One region of the Pseudarthrobacter sp. lyk4-40-TYG-27 genome, then DNA from elsewhere that is predicted to be linked to it. Evidence: predicted binding sites of a transcription regulator. Region 1 holds the regulator's gene; each other region holds the start of a gene.
The links. The regulator HrcA, encoded in region 1, represses chaperone genes, less so after heat shock. The targets are predictions, from matches to a motif close to TTNGCACTCGNNNNNNNCGAGTGCNAA.
Positions count from the first base shown of each region.

Region 2: a site for HrcA is predicted at 2,723-2,749, ahead of groES (co-chaperone GroES). Genes of this name have one in related genera too.
Region 3: a site for HrcA is predicted at 2,481-2,507, ahead of QRM96_RS14195 (FmdB family zinc ribbon protein). Genes of this name have one in related genera too.

Region 1 is NZ_JARVSH010000001.1:260,292-266,581, forward strand. Features, by position in the region: gene hemW (radical SAM family heme chaperone HemW) at 1-474, shown strand, start outside; gene QRM96_RS01240 (DUF4870 domain-containing protein) at 591-1,001, opposite strand; gene QRM96_RS01245 (DUF3097 domain-containing protein) at 1,121-1,972, opposite strand; gene hrcA (heat-inducible transcriptional repressor HrcA) at 2,146-3,159, shown strand; gene dnaJ (molecular chaperone DnaJ) at 3,244-4,371, shown strand; gene QRM96_RS01260 (16S rRNA (uracil(1498)-N(3))-methyltransferase) at 4,374-5,150, shown strand; gene QRM96_RS01265 (GerMN domain-containing protein) at 5,137-6,057, opposite strand.
Region 2 is NZ_JARVSH010000004.1:6,768-13,057, forward strand. Features, by position in the region: gene QRM96_RS07615 (dihydrofolate reductase family protein) at 1-508, shown strand, start outside; gene groL (chaperonin GroEL) at 583-2,193, opposite strand; gene groES (co-chaperone GroES) at 2,273-2,566, opposite strand; gene QRM96_RS07630 (hypothetical protein) at 2,812-3,192, opposite strand; gene QRM96_RS07635 (THUMP-like domain-containing protein) at 3,246-4,502, shown strand; gene QRM96_RS07640 (shikimate 5-dehydrogenase) at 4,529-5,359, opposite strand; gene QRM96_RS07645 (glycoside hydrolase family 3 N-terminal domain-containing protein) at 5,400-6,290, opposite strand, start outside.
Region 3 is NZ_JARVSH010000006.1:522,560-528,849, reverse strand. Features, by position in the region: gene QRM96_RS14205 (AAA family ATPase) at 1-1,240, shown strand, start outside; gene cpaB (Flp pilus assembly protein CpaB) at 1,319-2,050, opposite strand; gene QRM96_RS14195 (FmdB family zinc ribbon protein) at 2,162-2,425, opposite strand; gene QRM96_RS14190 (5-formyltetrahydrofolate cyclo-ligase) at 2,538-3,158, opposite strand; gene galU (UTP--glucose-1-phosphate uridylyltransferase GalU) at 3,262-4,167, shown strand; gene QRM96_RS14180 (GNAT family N-acetyltransferase) at 4,172-4,792, shown strand; gene QRM96_RS14175 (hypothetical protein) at 4,898-5,818, shown strand; tRNA gene QRM96_RS14170 (tRNA-Ala) at 5,951-6,026, shown strand; gene QRM96_RS14165 (hypothetical protein) at 6,112-6,264, shown strand.

The DNA.
Region 1 (6,290 bases):
GACAAGTACGAGCTCGCCGACCAGCTGATCACCGAAGCCGGGCTGGGCTGGTACGAGGTCAGCAATTGGGCCCGGACCCCGGACCAGGCCTGCCGGCACAACCTGGCCTACTGGCGGGGCGACGACTGGTGGGGGATAGGGCCTGGCGCCCACTCACACGTGGGCGGCGTGCGCTGGTGGAACGTCAAGCACCCTGTGGCCTACGCCAACCGGCTCGCGCAGGGCTATTCGCCGGCTGCGGGCCGCGAAACCCTGGATTCGGACACCAGGCGACTGGAGCGGGTGATGCTTGAGGCGCGGCTGCAGTCAGGGCTCGACGTCTCGACGCTCAGCACCTTGGGCCGCCATGAGGTGGCGGCCCTGATCGCGGACGAACTGGTGGAACCGGCCGCGGCGTTCCACGGACGGCTGGTCCTCACCCTGAAGGGCCGGCTCCTGGCGGACGCCGTGGTCCGTAGGATCCTGCCCGACTAACCGCAGCACGAACCCGGCGGGGCTTGTGGGGGCTTGATTGCGCTGGGAGCCGCTGGGTGGGCCCACAGCGGCGAGGGCCCCGGCCTGAGCTTGCGAGGGCTGGGAGCCGCTGGGGACTATTTGATCCAGCGCAGGTTGTACGGGTAGCGGTGCGGCTGGCCCCGGTTGACGTGGATCCCTGCGGCCACCGAGAAGCAGGTCAGCGCCACCCAGATCAGCGTGGCGATCACGGCGAAGATGTTGCCCACGTAGGGAATGAACACCAGGATGTTGGCCAGGACCGCGGCGATGGTGGGCGTCAGGCTGAAGTTCAGCGCTTCCTTCGACTCCTGCGCGGTGAACGGTCCGCGGTCCCGGAAGATCAGGTAGATCAGCAGGGACGGAATGCACCCCAGGATCCCGCCGAAGTGGGCCAGCGTGGCCCATTGGCGGTCTTCGCTGGCCGTGAGCGGCAGCGCATTGGCGGGGACGCCATGGTACTCGGAACGGCCTTGGCCATCCCTGTGATCACGTGCGTTTTCTGCCACAGTCTGTTTTCCTTCTGGGGTGCAAGTGGTGCTGACGACTAATAAGGACTCGGTGACATGCTGTGAAAAGCAAGGCATCGCAGTATCCAGAATACTGGGTCGCGGGGCGGGAGCGGCTTTCAGGGCACGGTGAGGAAGTCGATCACTTCCTCAACCCGCCCCAGCAGCGACGGTTCCAGGTCGGCGTACGTGCGGACGGCGCCGAGGAGCTTTTGCCACCCCAGCCCGATATCTTCCTTGGTGGAGTGCGGCCAGCCAAAGGCCTTCAGGATGCCGGTCTTCCAGTCCTGGCCGCGGGGAATCGCCGGCCATTGCTGGATGCCCAGCACCGCGGGGCGGATGGCCTGCCACACATCCACGTAGGGGTGGCCGACGATCAGGACATTTCCGGCGGCACCAGGGGAGGCCATCACAGCCTCGGCGATGCGCGATTCCTTTGAATCGGGCACCAGGTGGTCCACGAGGACCCCGAGGCGGCGCCCAGGTCCCGGCCTGAAGTCCGCCACGGCGGCCGTGAGGTCGTCGATGCCGTGCAGGGGTTCGACGACGATGCCTTCCACCCGAAGGTCGTCTCCCCACACCTTCTCCACCAGTTCAGCGTCATGCTTGCCTTCCACCCAGATCCGGCTCGCCTTTGCGACCTGGGCGCGCTGCCCTGCCACCCGAACCGACCCGGACGCGGTCCGCCCTGCGGCGGGACCGGCCCCAGCGCGGGCGGGCGCCGGCGGCATCAGGCGGATCGGCTGTCCCTCCAGGAGGAAGCCGAAGCCCAGCCGGAAGGACCGCGACTTTCCGCGCCGGTCCTCGAGGGCAACCACGTGCATTCCGCCGGACTTCTCCACCCGGGTGACAGCCCCAACCCAGCCGGACTGGACTTCCTCAAGCACCATGCCGCGCTCCACGGGAACCTCCGGCAGTTCGGTCCGGGCAGGGGCGGAAATCCCGCGGGGGCCCCAGTTCTGGTAGTCCATGGATTCGATCCGCCTCGCATTAGGTCCTCACCCCCGGAGTTTCGCCCGGAGCGGTACCAATGCTAACAACGGGCCGAGGCATAATAGACTGTTAGCACTGAGGCATGTCGAGTGCTAACCCCTGGGCGGCACCGGACGGGGCACGCGCCCCGGACCGTGGATGGAGGTGGAGAGTGAGCGAGCCACGCAAACTGGAAGTGCTGCGGGCGATCGTGGAGGACTACGTCCACTCCCGCGAGCCGGTCGGCTCAAAAGCGCTGGTGGAGCGCCATCATCTCGGTGTGTCCAGCGCCACGATCCGCAACGACATGGCGGCGCTGGAGGATGAGGGCCTGATCACCGCGCCGCACACCAGCGCAGGGCGGATACCCACGGACAAGGGCTACCGCCTGTTCGTGGACCAGATCTCGGCGGTCAAGCCCCTGTCGGCCGCAGAGCGGCGGGCCATCCAATCACTCCTGGAAGGAGCGGACGACCTCGACGACGTCCTGGATCGCACGGTCCGCCTCCTGTCCCAGCTGACCAACCAGGTGGCAGTGGTCCAGTACCCGCACTTGAGCAGGGCCCTGGTCCGCCACATCGAATTCGTGCTGCTGGCACCGCGCAAAGTACTCGTGGTGCTGATTGCCAACAGCGGCAAAGTCGAGCAGCGCGTGATCGACGTCGGCCAGGACTTGGGTGACGAGGCGCTGGCGGAGTTGCGGACCCGGTTCCTCGGGGCCTTGGGCGGCACGTCGCTGAGCCACCTCGCCCAGGCCTTGCCCGCCGTCGTCGCCGCCGCGCCGCACCCTCAGCGCCAGGCCGCGCACGCACTCGCGCTTGGGCTGGAGGTTTTGGCCCAGAGCAGCCGGGAAGACCGGATGGTCATGGCCGGAACGGCCAACCTGGCCCGGTCCAACGTAGACTTTCCACTCAGCATCGGCCCGGTGCTCGAAGCACTCGAGGAGCAGGTGGTGATGCTGCGGTTGCTGAGCGAAATGGCACAGGACCACCGCGGCGTGGCCGTCAGCATCGGACGGGAGAACCCTTACGACGGCCTCGCGGAGGCATCGGTGGTGGCCACAGGCTACGGCCCTGACAGCGCCGCGAAGGTAGGGATCCTTGGCCCCACACGGATGGACTACCCCACCACCATGGCCGCCGTCAGGGCCGTGGCCCGCTACCTTTCCAGGATTTTGGGGCCCTGATCCTCCGTTGCCGGACCACGTCCGGCAACGGGACCGGACACCGGGCCCAACGGCACGCAGTACAACAAGGAAGAGATACGAACTTTGAGCAGCCACTATGACGTCCTTGGAGTCTCCCCCGAAGCTACGGGCGAAGAGATCAAAAAGGCCTACCGCAAACTGGCCCGCACCCTCCACCCGGACGTAAACCCCGGGGCGGACGCGTCGGAACGCTTCAAGGCAGTCACTCACGCCTACGAGGTCCTCTCCGACCCCCAGAAGCGCCGCATCTACGACACCACCGGCAATGAGAACGGAACGGACAACGGCTTCGGCGGTGCGGGCTACGCGGGCCAAGGGTTCGCGTTCCAGGACATCTTCGACACCTTCTTCGGCGCCGGCGGCACGTCCGGTCCGGCGTCCCGGGTGCGCAGGGGCCAGGACGCGCTCATCAGCGTCCGGATCGACCTCCGCGACGCCGTCTTTGGCGTCAACAAGAAGCTCGAAGTGGACACCGCCGTCGTCTGCCCCACCTGCGACGGATCGTGCTGCCGCCCCGGCACACACCCCGAGCGCTGCGATATCTGCGGCGGCAGCGGCCAGGTCCAGCGTGCCGTCCGCTCCATTCTTGGCCAGGTCATGACGGCGGCCCCCTGCGGCACCTGCGAAGGCTTCGGCACGGTCATCAAGGATCCCTGCAACGAATGCAGCGGCCAGGGCCGCATCCGCAGCCGCCGCTCACTGACCATCAAGGTTCCTGCCGGTGTTGCCACCGGAACCCGCATCCAGCTCTCCGGGCAAGGCGAAGCCGGCCCCGCCGGTGGCCCCGCAGGCGACCTCTACGTGGAGATCCGGGTCAACAACGACGCCACCTATGTCCGCGAAGGCGATGACCTGCACGCCACTTTGCACATCCCCATGACAGCGGCTGCCCTCGGCACGGACGTCAGCCTGGAAACCTTCGACGGCAGCCAGGAGATCGACGTCAAGCCCGGCACCCAGTCCGGCGAGGTCATTACCCTCCGCGGTCTGGGCGTCACCCACCTGAGGGGCTACGGGCGCGGAGACCTGAAGGTCCACCTCCAAGTGGACACTCCCGCCAAACTCGACGCCGCGCAAGAGGACCTGCTGCGCCAGCTGGCCAAGCTCCGTGGGGAACAGATCACCGAGGGTAAGCTCGCTGCCAGCGGCGGGATGTTCGCCAAGCTCCGGGACCGGCTCGGTAACCTGTAGCGGTGAGCAACCCCGTATTCTTTGCCAGCCCCGGCTCGCTGGACGGCCTGGCGCCCGGCCAGGTCTTTGTCCTGGAAGGCCCTGAAGCCCGGCACGCAGTCACCGTGAAGCGCTTGTCGCCGGGGGAGGCCGTGGACATCGTGGACGGCGCCGGCGCCCGCATGACCGGCAAGGTGGCATCAGCATCGTCCTCCGCGCTGGAAGTGGAGTGCGGGACCGTGGTGGCCGAAGACAGGCCCGAGGTCCGGCTGGTGCTGGCGCAAGCGCTGGCCAAGGGCGACAGGGACGAACTGGCCATTGAGACGGCAACGGAACTGGGCATCGATGCCGTCATACCCTGGCAGTCGGAACGGTCCATCGTCCGCTGGAAGGGGGACCGGGCCGCCAAGGCCCATGCCAAGTGGCAGTCGGCCGTTGCCGCTGCCGCCAAGCAGGCCCGCCGCGCCTGGATTCCCGAGGTACGGGACGCCGTTGAAACGTCCGGGCTCTGCAACGCCGTGGCCGCCGCGGACCTGGCCGTGATCTTGCACGAAGACGCTGTCAGGCCCCTGCGCACCGTCCTGGAAGGATGGCAGGGGAGCGCGGGCACCGGGCCCCGCGAGATCCTGCTGATTGTTGGCCCCGAAGGCGGCATCAGTCCCCGCGAGGTGACGAAGCTCTGTGACAACGGCGCGGTGACGGCCCTGCTGGGGCACCACGTCCTGCGGTCCTCCACTGCCGGCCCGGCCGCCGTCGTGCTGGCCAGCGATATCCTGGGACGCTGGGCTACCGCACCCTAAAGGACCGGGTGTCCTCGTTCCGGTCCGGTTCTCCACCGGATCCGGCCTGCGCCACGTGGAGTTCATAGTCACCGGCCGGCAGGTTAAGGGCCAGTGTGAAGACCCCCGCCTGGCCCTGCTCCGCGGCCGCCGTCGTTTCGCCGCTCAGGAAAGGCGTCTTGCCGCCACCGTTGTCCGCAACCTGCAGGATTTGCCAGTGGAGCTTGGCTCCCGGCGACGTGCTGCGGCCCGTGATCTTCACGGTTCCTGCCGGGACTTCGGTATTTTCCTGCGGATCAATGATCCAGACCGGCGCCACCAGGCCGGCAGCACGGGTCATCAGGGCGCCCAGCTGGACCTTCCCGAAAGCGACGTAGTCGGTGTGCCCGTCCACGAGGATCCGGACCCGGACCTGCTGGCTGGTGTCGATCAGCCCCGAACTGGCGGCCGCCGCGGTGGCCGTATAAATCAGTTGCTGGATGGCGCGGGCAGCCATGTCGGCGTCGAGGTTGCTGTTGAACGCGTCAGCCGAAACGTCCACCGTAATGACGTCTTTGCCTGAAATCGAGGTGGCCAACTTATCCGGATTCTGCCATGGCGTGAAGAAATCGGGGTCGAGCGGCTTCTCCGACATCATGGCCCGCAACGCACGCGTTACCGGGTTGTCCTGCTCCGGGACATCGCGGAATTCGCGGTACAGGAAAATGTTGCCGCCGCTGCGGCCGATCCAATACACGGGCGCCTTGTTGGAGGATTGGGTGGTCTCCAGCGGAGCGCTGGTGGACGGTGCGTCCGGCATGGTCCCGCCGGACGCCGGGACCGAGGCGAGGGTGCCGGTGGGCGATGGGCCGCCCTCAGCGGTGCAGCCTGCCAGTATGGGAACGAGCACCAGGACGCCTGCCAGGACCGCCGGGCGCAAGGGGCCCATCGTTCGGCCTGCCCTTTTGGGCACAGAGGTATCCGGCACTGTCCTGCCCTTGTCCTTTCGTGGCGTGGCGGGCCGATCCCCTGACGGCCTGGAGTCCCAGCAGTTGCTGGATTTCCAGCATTGCACAGCGGTGCAGCCCAGCAGCGGTTCTGTGGCCCTCACGCCCCAACTGCAACGGGAACGATATGAGGCCGATATGAAGTTGATACCAAACGGCCGCGCCTGTGTGATGG
Region 2 (6,290 bases), on a different contig from region 1:
CGGCGGTTGGCAGGCACCGGTGTCCGACGACGAGGGCGGCGCCGCCATTGCCGCAGAGATTGGCCGCATGGATGCCCTGCTTCTCGGCCGGCGGACCTACGACATCTTTTCGGCCTACTGGCCGCACCAGGCAGGGGACATTGCTGATGCACTCAACCGGGTACCGAAGTTCGTGGTCTCGCGCACGCTGTCCGGGCCAGGCTGGGCCGGCACCACAGTCCTGCCGGATGAACGGGCTGCAGGACGCCTCGGTGACGAGTTTGGGGAGGTGCACATGTTCGGCAGCGGCGTCCTGATCCGCTCGCTGCTGGCTGCGGATGTCCTGGACCGGCTGCACCTCTGGCTCTATCCGGTCACGCTGGGCCAGGGCAAACGCCTGTTCGACGCCGGCACTGTCCCGGCGTCGTACCGCCTCGCCGAGCCGGTACGCAGCTTCCCGAAAGGGGCTGTCTCGCTGGTGTACGAACGCGCGGGCGGGGTTGAAACGTCCGAGATGGCCGCAACCTGATCCGAGCCCCTGGTGCACAAAAAACCGGCCCAGCAGATGCTGGACCGGTTTTCTGCAGGTGAAGACGGGCAGGATCAGTGGCTGTGGCCTGCGTGCTCGTCCTCTTCGGCCGGCTTCTCCACGACCAGGGTCTCGGTGGTGAGAACCAGGGCGGCGATGGAGGCCGCGTTGCGGAGGGCAGCACGGGTGACCTTGACGGGGTCGATGACACCGGCAGCGATCAGGTCCTCGTACTCGCCGGACTTGGCGTTGAAACCGTTGTTGGTTTCGAGGTCGGCCACCTTGGAGGTGATGACGTAGCCGTCGAAGCCGGCATTCTGGGCGATCCAGCGCAGCGGCTGGACCAGGGCGCGGCGGACGATGCCCACGGCAGCAGCAGCGTCGCCTTCGAGTGCCTTGACGGACGGGTCCTCATCCAGTGCCTTCAGGGCGTGGATCAGGGCTGAGCCGCCACCAGCCACGATGCCTTCTTCGAGGGCAGCGCGGGTGGAGGAAACGGCGTCCTCGATACGGTGCTTCTTTTCCTTCAGCTCAACCTCGGTGGCAGCACCCACCTTGATGACGCCGATGCCGCCGGCCAGCTTGGCCAGGCGCTCCTGGAGCTTTTCACGGTCCCAATCGGAGTCGGTGCGGGTCAGCTCGGCGCGCAGCTGCGCGACGCGGGCCGCAACGTCTTCGGCCGAGCCTGCGCCGTCGACGATGGTGGTGTTGTCCTTGGTGACGGTGATGCGGCGGGCGGTGCCGAGCACCTCCAGGCCCACGGTGTCCAGGCTCAGGCCCAGTTCCGGGGACACAACCTGTGCGCCGGTGAGGGTGGCGATGTCCTGGAGCATGGCCTTGCGGCGGTCACCGAAGCCCGGTGCCTTGACGGCCACGACGTTCAGGGTGCCGCGGATGCGGTTGACGATCAGCGTGGACAGGGCCTCGCCGTCGACGTCCTCGGCGATGATGAACAGCGGCTTGGAGCTCTGCAGCGCCTTTTCCAGCAGCGGCAGGAATTCCTGGATGGAGGAGATCTTGCCCTGGTTGATCAGGATCAGGGCGTCCTCGAGGACGGCTTCCTGGCGTTCTGCGTCGGTGACGAAGTACGGGGACAGGTAGCCCTTGTCGAACTGCATGCCCTCGGTGAGGACCAGTTCGGTCTGGGTGGTGGAGGACTCTTCGATGGTGATGACGCCATCCTTGCCCACCTTGCCGAAGGCCTCGGCGAGGAGTTCGCCGATTTCGTCGCTCTGCGCCGAGATGGCGGCAACGTTGGCAACCTGGGTGCCCTCGACGGGGCGTGCGTTCTCCAGCAGGCGGGCGGCGACGGCTTCAACCGAAACCTCGATGCCGCGCTTGATCTGGCCGGGGGCAGCACCGGCGGCAACGTTGCGCAGGCCTTCCTTGACCAGGGCCTGTGCCAAGACGGTGGCGGTGGTGGTGCCGTCACCGGCAACGTCGTTGGTCTTGGTGGCGACTTCCTTGGCCAGCTGGGCGCCAAGGTTCTCGTAGGGGTCGTCCAGTTCGACTTCGCGGGCGATGGTGACGCCGTCGTTCGTGATGGTGGGGGCGCCCCACTTCTTGTCCAGGACGACGTTGCGGCCGCGGGGGCCGAGCGTCACCTTGACGGTGTTGGCGAGCTTATCGATGCCGGCCTCGAGGGCCCGGCGTGCAGCGTCGTCAAACGCAAGCTGCTTTGCCATGGTTTTGTCCTTTCAAAGACAGAAACCCCGCACTGCCGGCCAGCATAAGCGTGGCCGGCGGCACGGGGATCCGAAAGAGTTACTTGACGACGATCGCCAGGACGTCGCGGGCGGACAGCACGAGGTACTCGGTGCCGCCGGTCTTGACTTCGGTTCCGCCGTACTTGGAGTAGATGACGACGTCGCCAACGGCTACGTCGACAGGAACGCGGTTGCCGTCTTCGAAGCGGCCGGGGCCTACTGCAACAACTTCGCCTTCCTGCGGCTTCTCCTGTGCGGAGTCCGGGATGACCAGGCCGGAAGCCGTGGTCTGCTCGGCTTCGAGCGGGCGGACAACAATACGATCCTCAAGAGGCTTAATAGAGACCGACACTCGGACCTCTCCTTTTCGTCAGCAAATTCGTGGACTGGAAAGCTTTCCGCCGTGGCTGGCAAACCGTCGTCGCGGTGCCGGCAGCAGCCTGGCTGGCAGCTCTTCATGTGTTAGCACCCTCCGGGGGAGAGTGCTAATTGAAACTCTATGTAAGGGTTAGCACTCGGTCAAGGCGAGTGCCAGTTTTTCGTCATCGGCGTATTCCGTTGGGCGCGGTTTCGGAAGCAGCGGGGGCCCAGGCAGCTTCAGCGGCCCAGATCGTCGAAGTCCACGTCCTCGCCGCCGTCGGCATCACTGCCACCCTGCTTCCGGCTACGGAACAGCACCCAGCCCGCAGCGGCCGCGGCGAGCAGTGCGGCCACCAGGAAGAAGATGCTCCCTGCCCGCGCGCCGTCGTACAGTCCGCGGATGTCGCGGGCTTCCTGCGTGTTGTCCGAGATGTCGTTGCCGCCCACCGAGTAGACAGTGGCGTTGAATGTGTCCAGGACAAAGATGATCACCAGAAGCGCGATGCACACCAGTGCCGCCACGGCCGCGGCGATCAGGACCGGGCGGGCAAACCGGGCAGGACCCCGTTCCTTGGGGTCGTGTTCGCCGGTGCCCCCGGGGGCTGCGGTTTCATCCATGGTGTCCACACTATCGGCAACCCCGCATGCGCTCCTCCACTAGGCTGGAACCCATGGCTCACGCTCCCCAGGACCAGATCGCACCGCTGCTGACCCCCGAAGGCTGGGAGCTGTTGGCCTCCCTGGGCCCCTACCGGGACGAGGATTCCTTCGAACTCAACTCCGCGCTCCGGAAGGCCGGCCATCCTGCCGGGCTGGTCTCCGCCGTCCTGACCCAGTCGCGGCTGCGCACCAAGGCCGAGGCGAAGTTCGGTGAGTTCGCCCGCCAGATGCTCTTCACCCAGGCAGGCCTGGAGCAGGCCACCCGCCTGAACGTCGCGGCGCGCCACGCACAGCGGTTCGCCGCCGCCGGGATCAGCCATGTGGCGGACCTGGGCTGTGGCCTGGGCGCCGATTCCCTGGCCCTGGCATCCCTTGACCTCACAGTGACCGCCGTCGAAATGGACGAGACCACGGCGGCCTGCGCCACGGTGAACCTGATCCCCTTCCCCAACGCCACCGTGGTGCACGCGGACGCGGCAGCGGTGCCGCTGGAGGGGGTCGACGGCGTGTGGCTGGATCCAGCACGCCGGGTCACCTCCACGTCCGGCACCAAGCGGATCTGGGACCCGGAAGCGTTCTCACCGCCGCTGTCCTTCGTTGAATCGCTCGCGGCGTCCGGGAAGGCGGTGGGCGTCAAGATGGGGCCCGGCATGCCGCACGAATCCGTGCCCGCCGGCTGCGAGGCCCAGTGGGTGTCGGTAGCCGGAGACGTCACCGAAGTAACCCTGTGGTTCAACGCCGTCAGCAGGCCGGGGGTGCGCCGCGCCGCCCTGGTCCTTGGCCCGGAAGGTGCGGCCGAACTGACCAGCGGCAACGAATTCGGTGCCGGCCCCACCGCACCGGTGGGACCGGTGGAGGGCTACCTGTACGAACCCGACGGCGCCGTGATCCGGGCCGGACTGGTGGCGGATGTCGCGCTGGAACTCGGCGGCCACCTGGTGGATGAGCACATCGCCTACATCTGTGCGCCGGAACTGGTGGCCACGCCGTTCGCCCGCGCCTACAAAGTGCGGGAAGTGATGCCCTACAACGTCAAGGCGCTCAAAGCCTGGGTGAAGCAGGAGGGCATCACCGTGCTGGACATCAAGAAGCGGGGCACTGCCGTCACCCCCGAAGAACTGCGGAAGCAACTGCTGCCGGGCGGAAAGGCGGCCGGCAAGGGTTCCGGAAAGAAGGCCGCCGGCAAGGCCGCCACCCTGGTCCTGACCCGGATTGGCGAGGACCGGGTGGCCGTCGTGGTGGAATCCGTCCCGACCGGCATGCCCTAGGGCCGGCCGGGCGGGCCGCCCGTCCGCTACTGGGCGCGCATGAACTCCTCGGCGGCCCGCACCTGCTCAGCCGTGGGCCGTACCCCGGTGTACAGGACAAACTGTTCGAGGGCCTGGATGGTGGCCACTTCGGCACCGGTGATGACCGGCTTGCCGGCTGCACGGGCGGCCCGGATCAGCGGCGTCTCGGCGGGCAAGGCCACCACGTCGAAGACCAGGCGGGCCGCTTCGATTGCCTCCGCCGGGAACGACACGGTCTCTGCGTCCGCCCCGCCGGCCATACTCCCTGCCATTCCGATGGGCGTGACGTTGATGATGAGGTCAGCCGTCCTGCCGTCGAGCGCTGCCCGCCACTGGAAGCCGTACTGGTCCGCGAGCGCCCGGCCGGAGGCCTCGTTCCGGGACACGACCGTGACGTTGGTGAAGCCGGCGTCCCGCAAGGCCGCCACCGTGGCCTTGGCCATGCCGCCGGATCCCTGTACCACCACGGAGTAGCTGGTGGGGACCTCGTTGGAGGCCAGGAGCTGCTCAATGGCCGTGTAGTCGGTGTTGTACGCCTTGAGGTGGCCATCGGTGTTCACGATCGTGTTCACGGAGTCGATGGCCTTGGCGGAGGGGTCCATCTCGTCCACCAGGGCTATGACGTCTTCCTTGTAGGGCATGGAGATGGCACAGCCCCGGATGCCCAGGCCCCGCACGCCGGCGATGGCCTGTTCAAGGTTGGTGGGCGCGAACGCCTTGTAGATCCAGTTCAGGTCCAGTTGCCCGTAAAGGTGGTTGTGGAACCGGGTCCCGTTGTTGCTGGGGCGGGCGGAGAGCGAGATGCAGAGGGTCATGTCTTTATTCAGAATGGGCACCCGACCATTAAACGCGCTCCCTGCTGCTCCCGCTCGCAAGTCACGGAGTGCAGCCGGTTCCGGCAGGATAGGGCCCGACGGCGGCAGGCAGCTTTCCGGGCGCCGTTGCCTTCCCTGCCAGGACGGCGGCGAGGGCGTCGAAGGCGGTGTCGTTGCGGCCGTAGAGCGCCAGCTTGATCGGTGCGTTGGAGTCCTGCAGCGGCCAGGGCGCGTCCAGGGCTACCGCGATGTCTCCCGCTCCCGGTGTGCCGCCGAAGCCGATGAGGTTGACCACGGGGCCGGAGCCGACGGCCAGGCCGGCACGGGCGGCAGCGGCTTCGAAGCGTTCGCGGTCCCCCGGGCCACCGCCTTGGACGCGTACCGAACCCGGCACCAGCGGTCCGTGGCAGGGGCCGGAGAGGACTGTCACGGCGGATGCCGAGACCTTGGCTGACAGGGCTGCGCCACTGCCGGCCGGAGCACCCGCACCGGGGGTCCCCGCGGGGGCCGCTGTGCGCGCATGCCACATCATCATGGTGGCAACCCGCCTCGCGGCGTCATCGAGCCGTGCGGCCGGGAGGCTGCCAGCTGCGAGGGCTTGCAGGATGGCGGCATGCGCCTGTTCCACGTCCTCGGGCATCAGCAGCAGGTCGGCGCCGGCGGCCAGGGCCTTCACGGCGGCCGCGCCGGCCGGATACTGCTTTTCCACGGCTCCCATATTGAGGGCGTCCGTCACCGCTACGCCCTGGAATCCCAGGTTCCGCAGTGCCGCGTAGCTGGGCGCGGAGAGCGACGCCGGCACGCCGGGTTCCAGCGCGGGCACGGCGATGTGCCCGGTCATGACGACCGGCAAGCCGGCGGCCACGGCGGCCTGGAACGGTTTCCAGTCCCTGACCCGGAGCTCGTCGATGGAGGCCGGCTGGACGGGGAGGTTGAGGTGGGAATCGGTCGT
Region 3 (6,290 bases), on a different contig from region 1:
CCAGCCCGGAATGGCCAGCTTCTTCGGTGCCGGTCCTGAGTCCTTCAGGGTGGTGGACCTGGAGAGGGCCCAGGGGCTGGTTCGCGACCATGTTATTTTCTCCCCAGGTTTTGGCCGCACCCCGCACGGCCGGGCGCTGCACAACTTCGGACCATTGTCCGCGGAAGGTGGCAGGGAGAAGTTCGCCCTGGCCATGACGCGGGCGCGCCGGTCCATGCATGTGCTCACCTGCTTCCGGCCCGAGGACCTGGACCACACCAGGCTCACGCACGGGGCGGTGGACCTGTACACGCTGTTGAACCGCGAAATTTCGGGTAATACCGACCTCGGAACTCCCGCCTCCCGGGCTGCCGCCAGCGAACAGGCACTCGGTGCGGACCCGCTGGTCGCCGACTTGGGTGACCGGTTGCGCGCCCGCGGCGCCCGGGTTTGGCACCAGTACGACGGCGCCATCGACGTTGTGGCCGCGGCTGACCCGCTGAATACCATGGGCAAGGATGATGCCGACCTGCCACGACCAGTGGCGATCGAGTCTGACGGCACCGGGCAGTACCGCACCATGAGCGTCCGGGAACGCAGCAGGCTCCGCCCGGAGCTGCTGGAGCGCCTGGGATGGCGTTATATGCCGTTGTGGACCATCGAGGTATTCACCGACCCGTCGTCCTGTGCCGACCGCATTGCCGGGTACCTCGGCCTGGAAAACCTGGTGCTGCCGGGCAGGACCGGGCACTCGGCTGGATTCCTTGACGACGACGTGGACCAGGCGCTCAATGGTATCGATACAGCATCGGCCGCCGGTGTTGCCTATCTGCCGCGGAACGCCAATGGCGGGAACCGGAGTGACTCCGGAGACCCCGCCGCGGGCATCCGCCCCAGCCAGGGCCGGCGGGCCGGTGGCCTGGACGCCAAGGAGGCCAACGGCATGGTCGCGGAAGACAGTGTTTCCGACGTCAGCGTTTCCGACGACAATGGTTCCGGCAGCGATATTTCCGACAACAATGGGTCCGCGGAAGATCGGGCCGGAGAAGATATGAGCGAGAACGAGAAGACGGAAGCGGTACCTGACGGCGGAAATCCGGCAGGTGCGCCTCACTCCACTCCAGCGCCAGGGCGGGCCACCTCAGGTACCGACGCTGTGCTGCCCAGCAAGGCTGCGGAGGACGACGCCCGCAGCTGGGGCGACCGGGAGGATGACCACGACGCGTGGCTGAAGGAACAGAAACCGCCGCACTGGGGCTGACCAGCAGCGGGGCTGACCAGCAGCCAAGCCTTTGGGCCCGGGCAACCCGGAAGTTGTTGAGGAATCGTATCCGTGGTGTCACGGCGGACCAACCAGGACGAAGAAGAGCCGGCCCTGCGTTGACGCTCCAGCCAGCCGGGATGACTGTTCCGCGTTTGCTGCCACCACTATCAACCCGTCGGTCTCCGTTGTACCAAGCCATTGGCCACCCTGGCCGCCCTTGTTCGAAGTCCACAGCACGGGAACCGCAGACGCCAGCACCTCGGAGGGGCCTTGCTGGTCAAACCCGTTGGCAGATGTGAGCACCACATTGACCAACTGGCCCGGGGCCACCAGCTGAATGGAGGACGGGTCCGCCATGCGGAGCGGAACCGCGACCGAGCCCGGAGGCGTCCCAACGAGAAGGCCCGGTCCCAGGAGTTGGGCGTCGGTAACGAGCTGGCCCTTTCGTAACGGACCGGCGAGCTGCTTGCCGGCGGCTGCAGCAGTGTCTTGGAGGAAGCCCTCCGCCACCATCCCGGGCGGCACATGAACGCTGGCCAAATCTGCCGCCGTCACAGCGGTACCTGCCGGAAGATCCCGCGCAGCAGCAAGTGCTGTCACGGTCGAGAGCGAAGCCGGCGTCAGTTGATTGACAGTGATGGCCGCCGCTGCACACAGGACCAGGGCGGCGGCCAGGCGGCGGTTGCGGCCCAGCCAGGACGCAATCCGCGCCGGGATGGGGTGGTTGGCCTTGGCGGGACGGCCGGTGGTGCGGGACGTCGTGGGAATCCGGAGGCTGTCGCGGCCGCGGCGTGGATATGCAGGCATGCGCCCACGCTATGGGCAGCCGAAGCGGCAGGACAGTGGTGGCTGCGGCTATGTGGACAAAGGCGGCCGGCGCCCGAAGGTGCCGGCCGTCGTCGTCATCAGTGCTTGGGGCTAGCTGGCCGCTGCAGCCGGGGCTGGCGATGCCGCCGGCGTCGCCGGCGTCGCTGCCGGGGCGGGGGAGACCGAGCTGCCCTTGGAATCGCGGGAGTCGGTACGGTAGAAACCTGAGCCCTTGAAGACCACACCCACGCTGTTGAACTTCTTGCGCAACGTGCCCTCGCATTCGGGGCAGCATGTCAGGCTGCTGTCCGCGAACGACTGGACGATATCGAAGGCGTGGCCGCAATCCTTGCAGGCGTAAGCATATGTTGGCACTGGTGCTCCTCCTCTTGGGCAAACGAGAGGTCCCGTGCTGCCACCCGGTAATCCGTTAGCAGTCGCAGGGCCTGAGTGCTAATTCTATCACTGCGCCCGGAAGGGACCGGGCTCAGCCGCCACCCGCCAGGCCCCGGTACCCGGAAGGCATCAGGACACCCGGGACCGGGCGGTCGAATTCCTCGGCAGGAATCCGCCCCGCGGGAAGCAATTCATCGTCGTAGATAACAGCGGCCAGCGGTATTTCCTTCCCGGCAGTGGCGAGATGCCCCAGGAAGGTGTCGTAGTAGCCGCCCCCCTGGCCGATCCTGTTGCCTGACAGGTCCACGGCAGTGGCGGGAATGATGAGCGCCGCTGCGCTTCCGGCCGCGTCGGGCCCGTGCCGTCTCCCGGCGGGTTCCAGGATGGGCGCGTACCGGCTGCGTTCGAAGCTGGTGTCCGGGGTCCAGAACACCCAGCTCAGCTCCCGGTCCGGCTCGCATACCGGAAGCAGGACCTCGTGGCCGCTGCCGTGCAGCGCCTTGACCAGCGGCATGGTGGGCGGTTCCTTGCCGACACCCAGGTAGACGCATACGGTGCCTGGGCGCCCCGCAGTGACGGATGCTGCCCAGGCTTCCCCGTGGCGAGCCAATGCCGAACCGGCGGCGTCCAGCTCCGCCTCCGTCAGCGCGGCGCGCCGGCGCCGGTGGGCCGCCCGGATATCGTCCTTGGCGGAATTCGTCTGCTCCTGCATGGTGTCCTTCCTTGGTACCGGCGTTCCGCGGCGTCACGGGCGGATGACGGCCCGCTGTGCCGGTGGTTACTGAAATGCTTGACGCTGACGTTAGATTAGTCCGGTGACTACCAGTAACCCCAGAGTCCGCAAAGCCGTCATCCCAGCAGCGGGCCTGGGCACCAGGTTCTTGCCGGCCACCAAGGCAATGCCGAAGGAAATGCTCCCCGTCGTGGACAAACCTGCCATCCAGTACGTGGTGGAGGAAGCCGTCCATGTGGGCCTGAACGACATCCTGATGATTACGGGCCGAAACAAGCGTGCACTGGAAGACCACTTCGACCGCGTGCCCTCGCTCGAATCGACGCTTGCCGACAAGGGCGACACGGAGAAGCTCGCCTCCATCCAGGCAGCCAGCCAGTTGGGCGACATCCACTACGTCCGGCAAGGCGACCCGCACGGCCTGGGCCATGCCGTGCTCCGCGCCAAACAACACGTCGGCGACGAAGCCTTCGCTGTCCTGCTGGGTGATGACCTCATCGATGCCCGTGACGAACTGCTGAGCACAATGATCGACGTGCAGGCGAAGACCGGCGGGTCCGTCGTCGCCCTCATCGAGGTGGAGCCGGCACAGATCAGTGCCTACGGCTGCGCCGACGTCCAGGAACTGGACGGCGAAGGCTATGTCCGCGTCAACCGGCTCGTGGAGAAGCCCTCACCCGAGGAAGCACCGTCCAACCTGGCGCTGATCGGCCGCTACGTCCTGCACCCCGCGGTATTTGATGTCCTCGAGCACACCGCACCCGGCCGCGGCGGCGAGATCCAGCTGACCGATGCCCTGCAGGAACTCGCGTCCGGAGACGGGGAGGGCTACGGGGTCTTCGGTGTGGTGTTCCGCGGCCGCCGCTATGACACCGGGGACAAACTCAGCTACCTGAAGGCCTGCGTCCAGCTGGCCGTCGACAGCGATGACCTGGGCCCCGGCCTGCGGGAATGGCTGCCCGGTTTCACCGCCGGCCTTTCCAGCTGACGCCGTGCGTACCGGTCCCATCTGGCCGGTCACCCTCGAATGCGGTGACCTGGTCCTGCGGCCCATCCGCTACCGCGACAAAAGGGAATGGAGCGAGGTGCGGTCCAGGAACAGCGAGTGGCTGGCGCCCTGGGAGGCCTCCAACCCCGAACCGGGAGGCGGGCTGCCCGACTACCGTCATATGGTGCGCTCATTGAACGCGCAGGCGGCCCAGGCCACGGCGCTTCCATTCGTCATAACCGAGCGGACGCCGGGACTTCGGAATCCGGCCATCGTGGGCCAGCTGACGGTGTCCTCGATTGTGTGGGGTTCGGCCATGATGGCCACGCTGGGGTACTGGGTGGATCAAGCCCGGGCCGGCCGGGGGATCGCGCCCACATCCGTGGCCCTGGTGACAGACCACTGCTTCCGGACCCTTGGCCTGCACCGGATGGAAATCAACATCCGGCCCGAGAACGCGCCCAGCCTGAGGGTGGTGGAGAAGCTGGGATTTCGGGACGAGGGATACCGGCCCCGTTTCCTGCACATTAATGGCCGGTGGGCGGATCACCGTTCGTTTGCCTTGACCTCCGAAGAGATCCCGGCGGGCCTGCTGGCGCCATGGCTGGCGTCCCGCCCGTCATAAATCCATCGGTTTGTGGACAGGGGTACGACACACCGGGGCTAATGCGGCCTGAGCAGGCATGATGCTCATACGGTTTTGAGTGTGGACTTCCCCCTAAGCAGCTCAGTGATCCTCGTGGTTGCCGTCGCGCTCTGGATCCTTTGGGTCGCCCCGTACGTCCTCCGGAACCGAAGGCGCCAGGTCCAGGCCGCCGGCGACTTCCTGGCAGACGTCCCCGCCGATGAAAGGCCGGACCAGCCCGCCGGCAAAGTGTTGAACGTCGTCGCCCAGCAGGAGAAAGCCATGGAACCCAACAAGAGCGCCGCAGCCGCTGCCGGCGCTGCCAGCACCCCGCCCCCGGCCCGGTTCCGCATCCGGTACGGCCGGACGGCAGTGGCCTTGGCGGGTCTGCTGTGCTTGGTGACCGCGTTCATCTCGGGTGTGCTCCTTCCCTTCGGTGTGGGATCGCCCGCGCTTCCCCTCACCGCCTTTACGCTGGCTTTCGGCGCGGTGGCCCTGCTCCGCTGGCTGGCCCTCCGGGACCGCAAAGCGAAGGTCAACGCGGCCTTCCGCTCCGCCATGAATGCGCCTTCCCGGCGCCAGGAGCCGGACCCCGTCCCCGTGCCCAAAACCGACACAGCTCCGGCCCGGCCGGAAAGCCCGTTGTTTGACGCCGAAGCGGGTGAGGCCAAGGCCAAACCGCTCACGGCAATGGAACTGCGTGAGGCGGCCCTCGCCGTCGCCGTTGCCGCCGGTGACACCAGTGCGGCCGCCGCGTCGGCAGTCGCTCCCGTGGGCAGTCCCTGGGAGCCTGTTGACGTTCCGAGGCCAACCTACGTTGAGGCAGCCAAGGCTGAGCGCCCCGAGCCGCTGCCGCTTGAACTGCCGGAGGCTCCGAAAGCGGTTGGCAAACCGTCGCTGAAGCAGGGGGCCGCCGGTGCCGACGCCCCGGAAGCCGCGTCCCAGCCTGCGGGTTCACCCCAATTGACCAAGGCACAGAGTGCCTTGAGCAACCTCGACGACGTCCTCCAGCGCCGTCGGGCGTAGGCGGCCTGCAAGCATTCCCAGCCGCTGTGCCGCACCGGGCGCGTCAATTTGGTGTTGGACACGGATTATTTGTAGCCTAGGGACACCGGTTCCGCACCGGCCTGGAGTACCACGCAGGCCGCGGTCAATTCCGGGGCTATAGCTCAGTTGGTAGAGCGCTTCGTTCGCATCGAAGAGGTCAGGAGTTCGAATCTCCTTAGCTCCACCAGAACCCTGCCCCCAGCGCAATGTTTATGGGCGAAACGCAGTCGAATGCCCGGGCCGTTACTCCATGGCGGGCCTAGAGTGGCCCCATGGGAATAATCATCGGACTTCTTGTCATTTGGCTCATTCTGTCCATCGTCGGCTTTGTCGTGAAGGGCCTGCTCTGGCTCGCCATCATCGGCCTGGTCCTGTTCGTCGCAACAGGTGTTTGGGGTTGGCTCAAGCGCAGGACCAACGCCTGACCTGATCCTGACGCAACGCGCCAAAC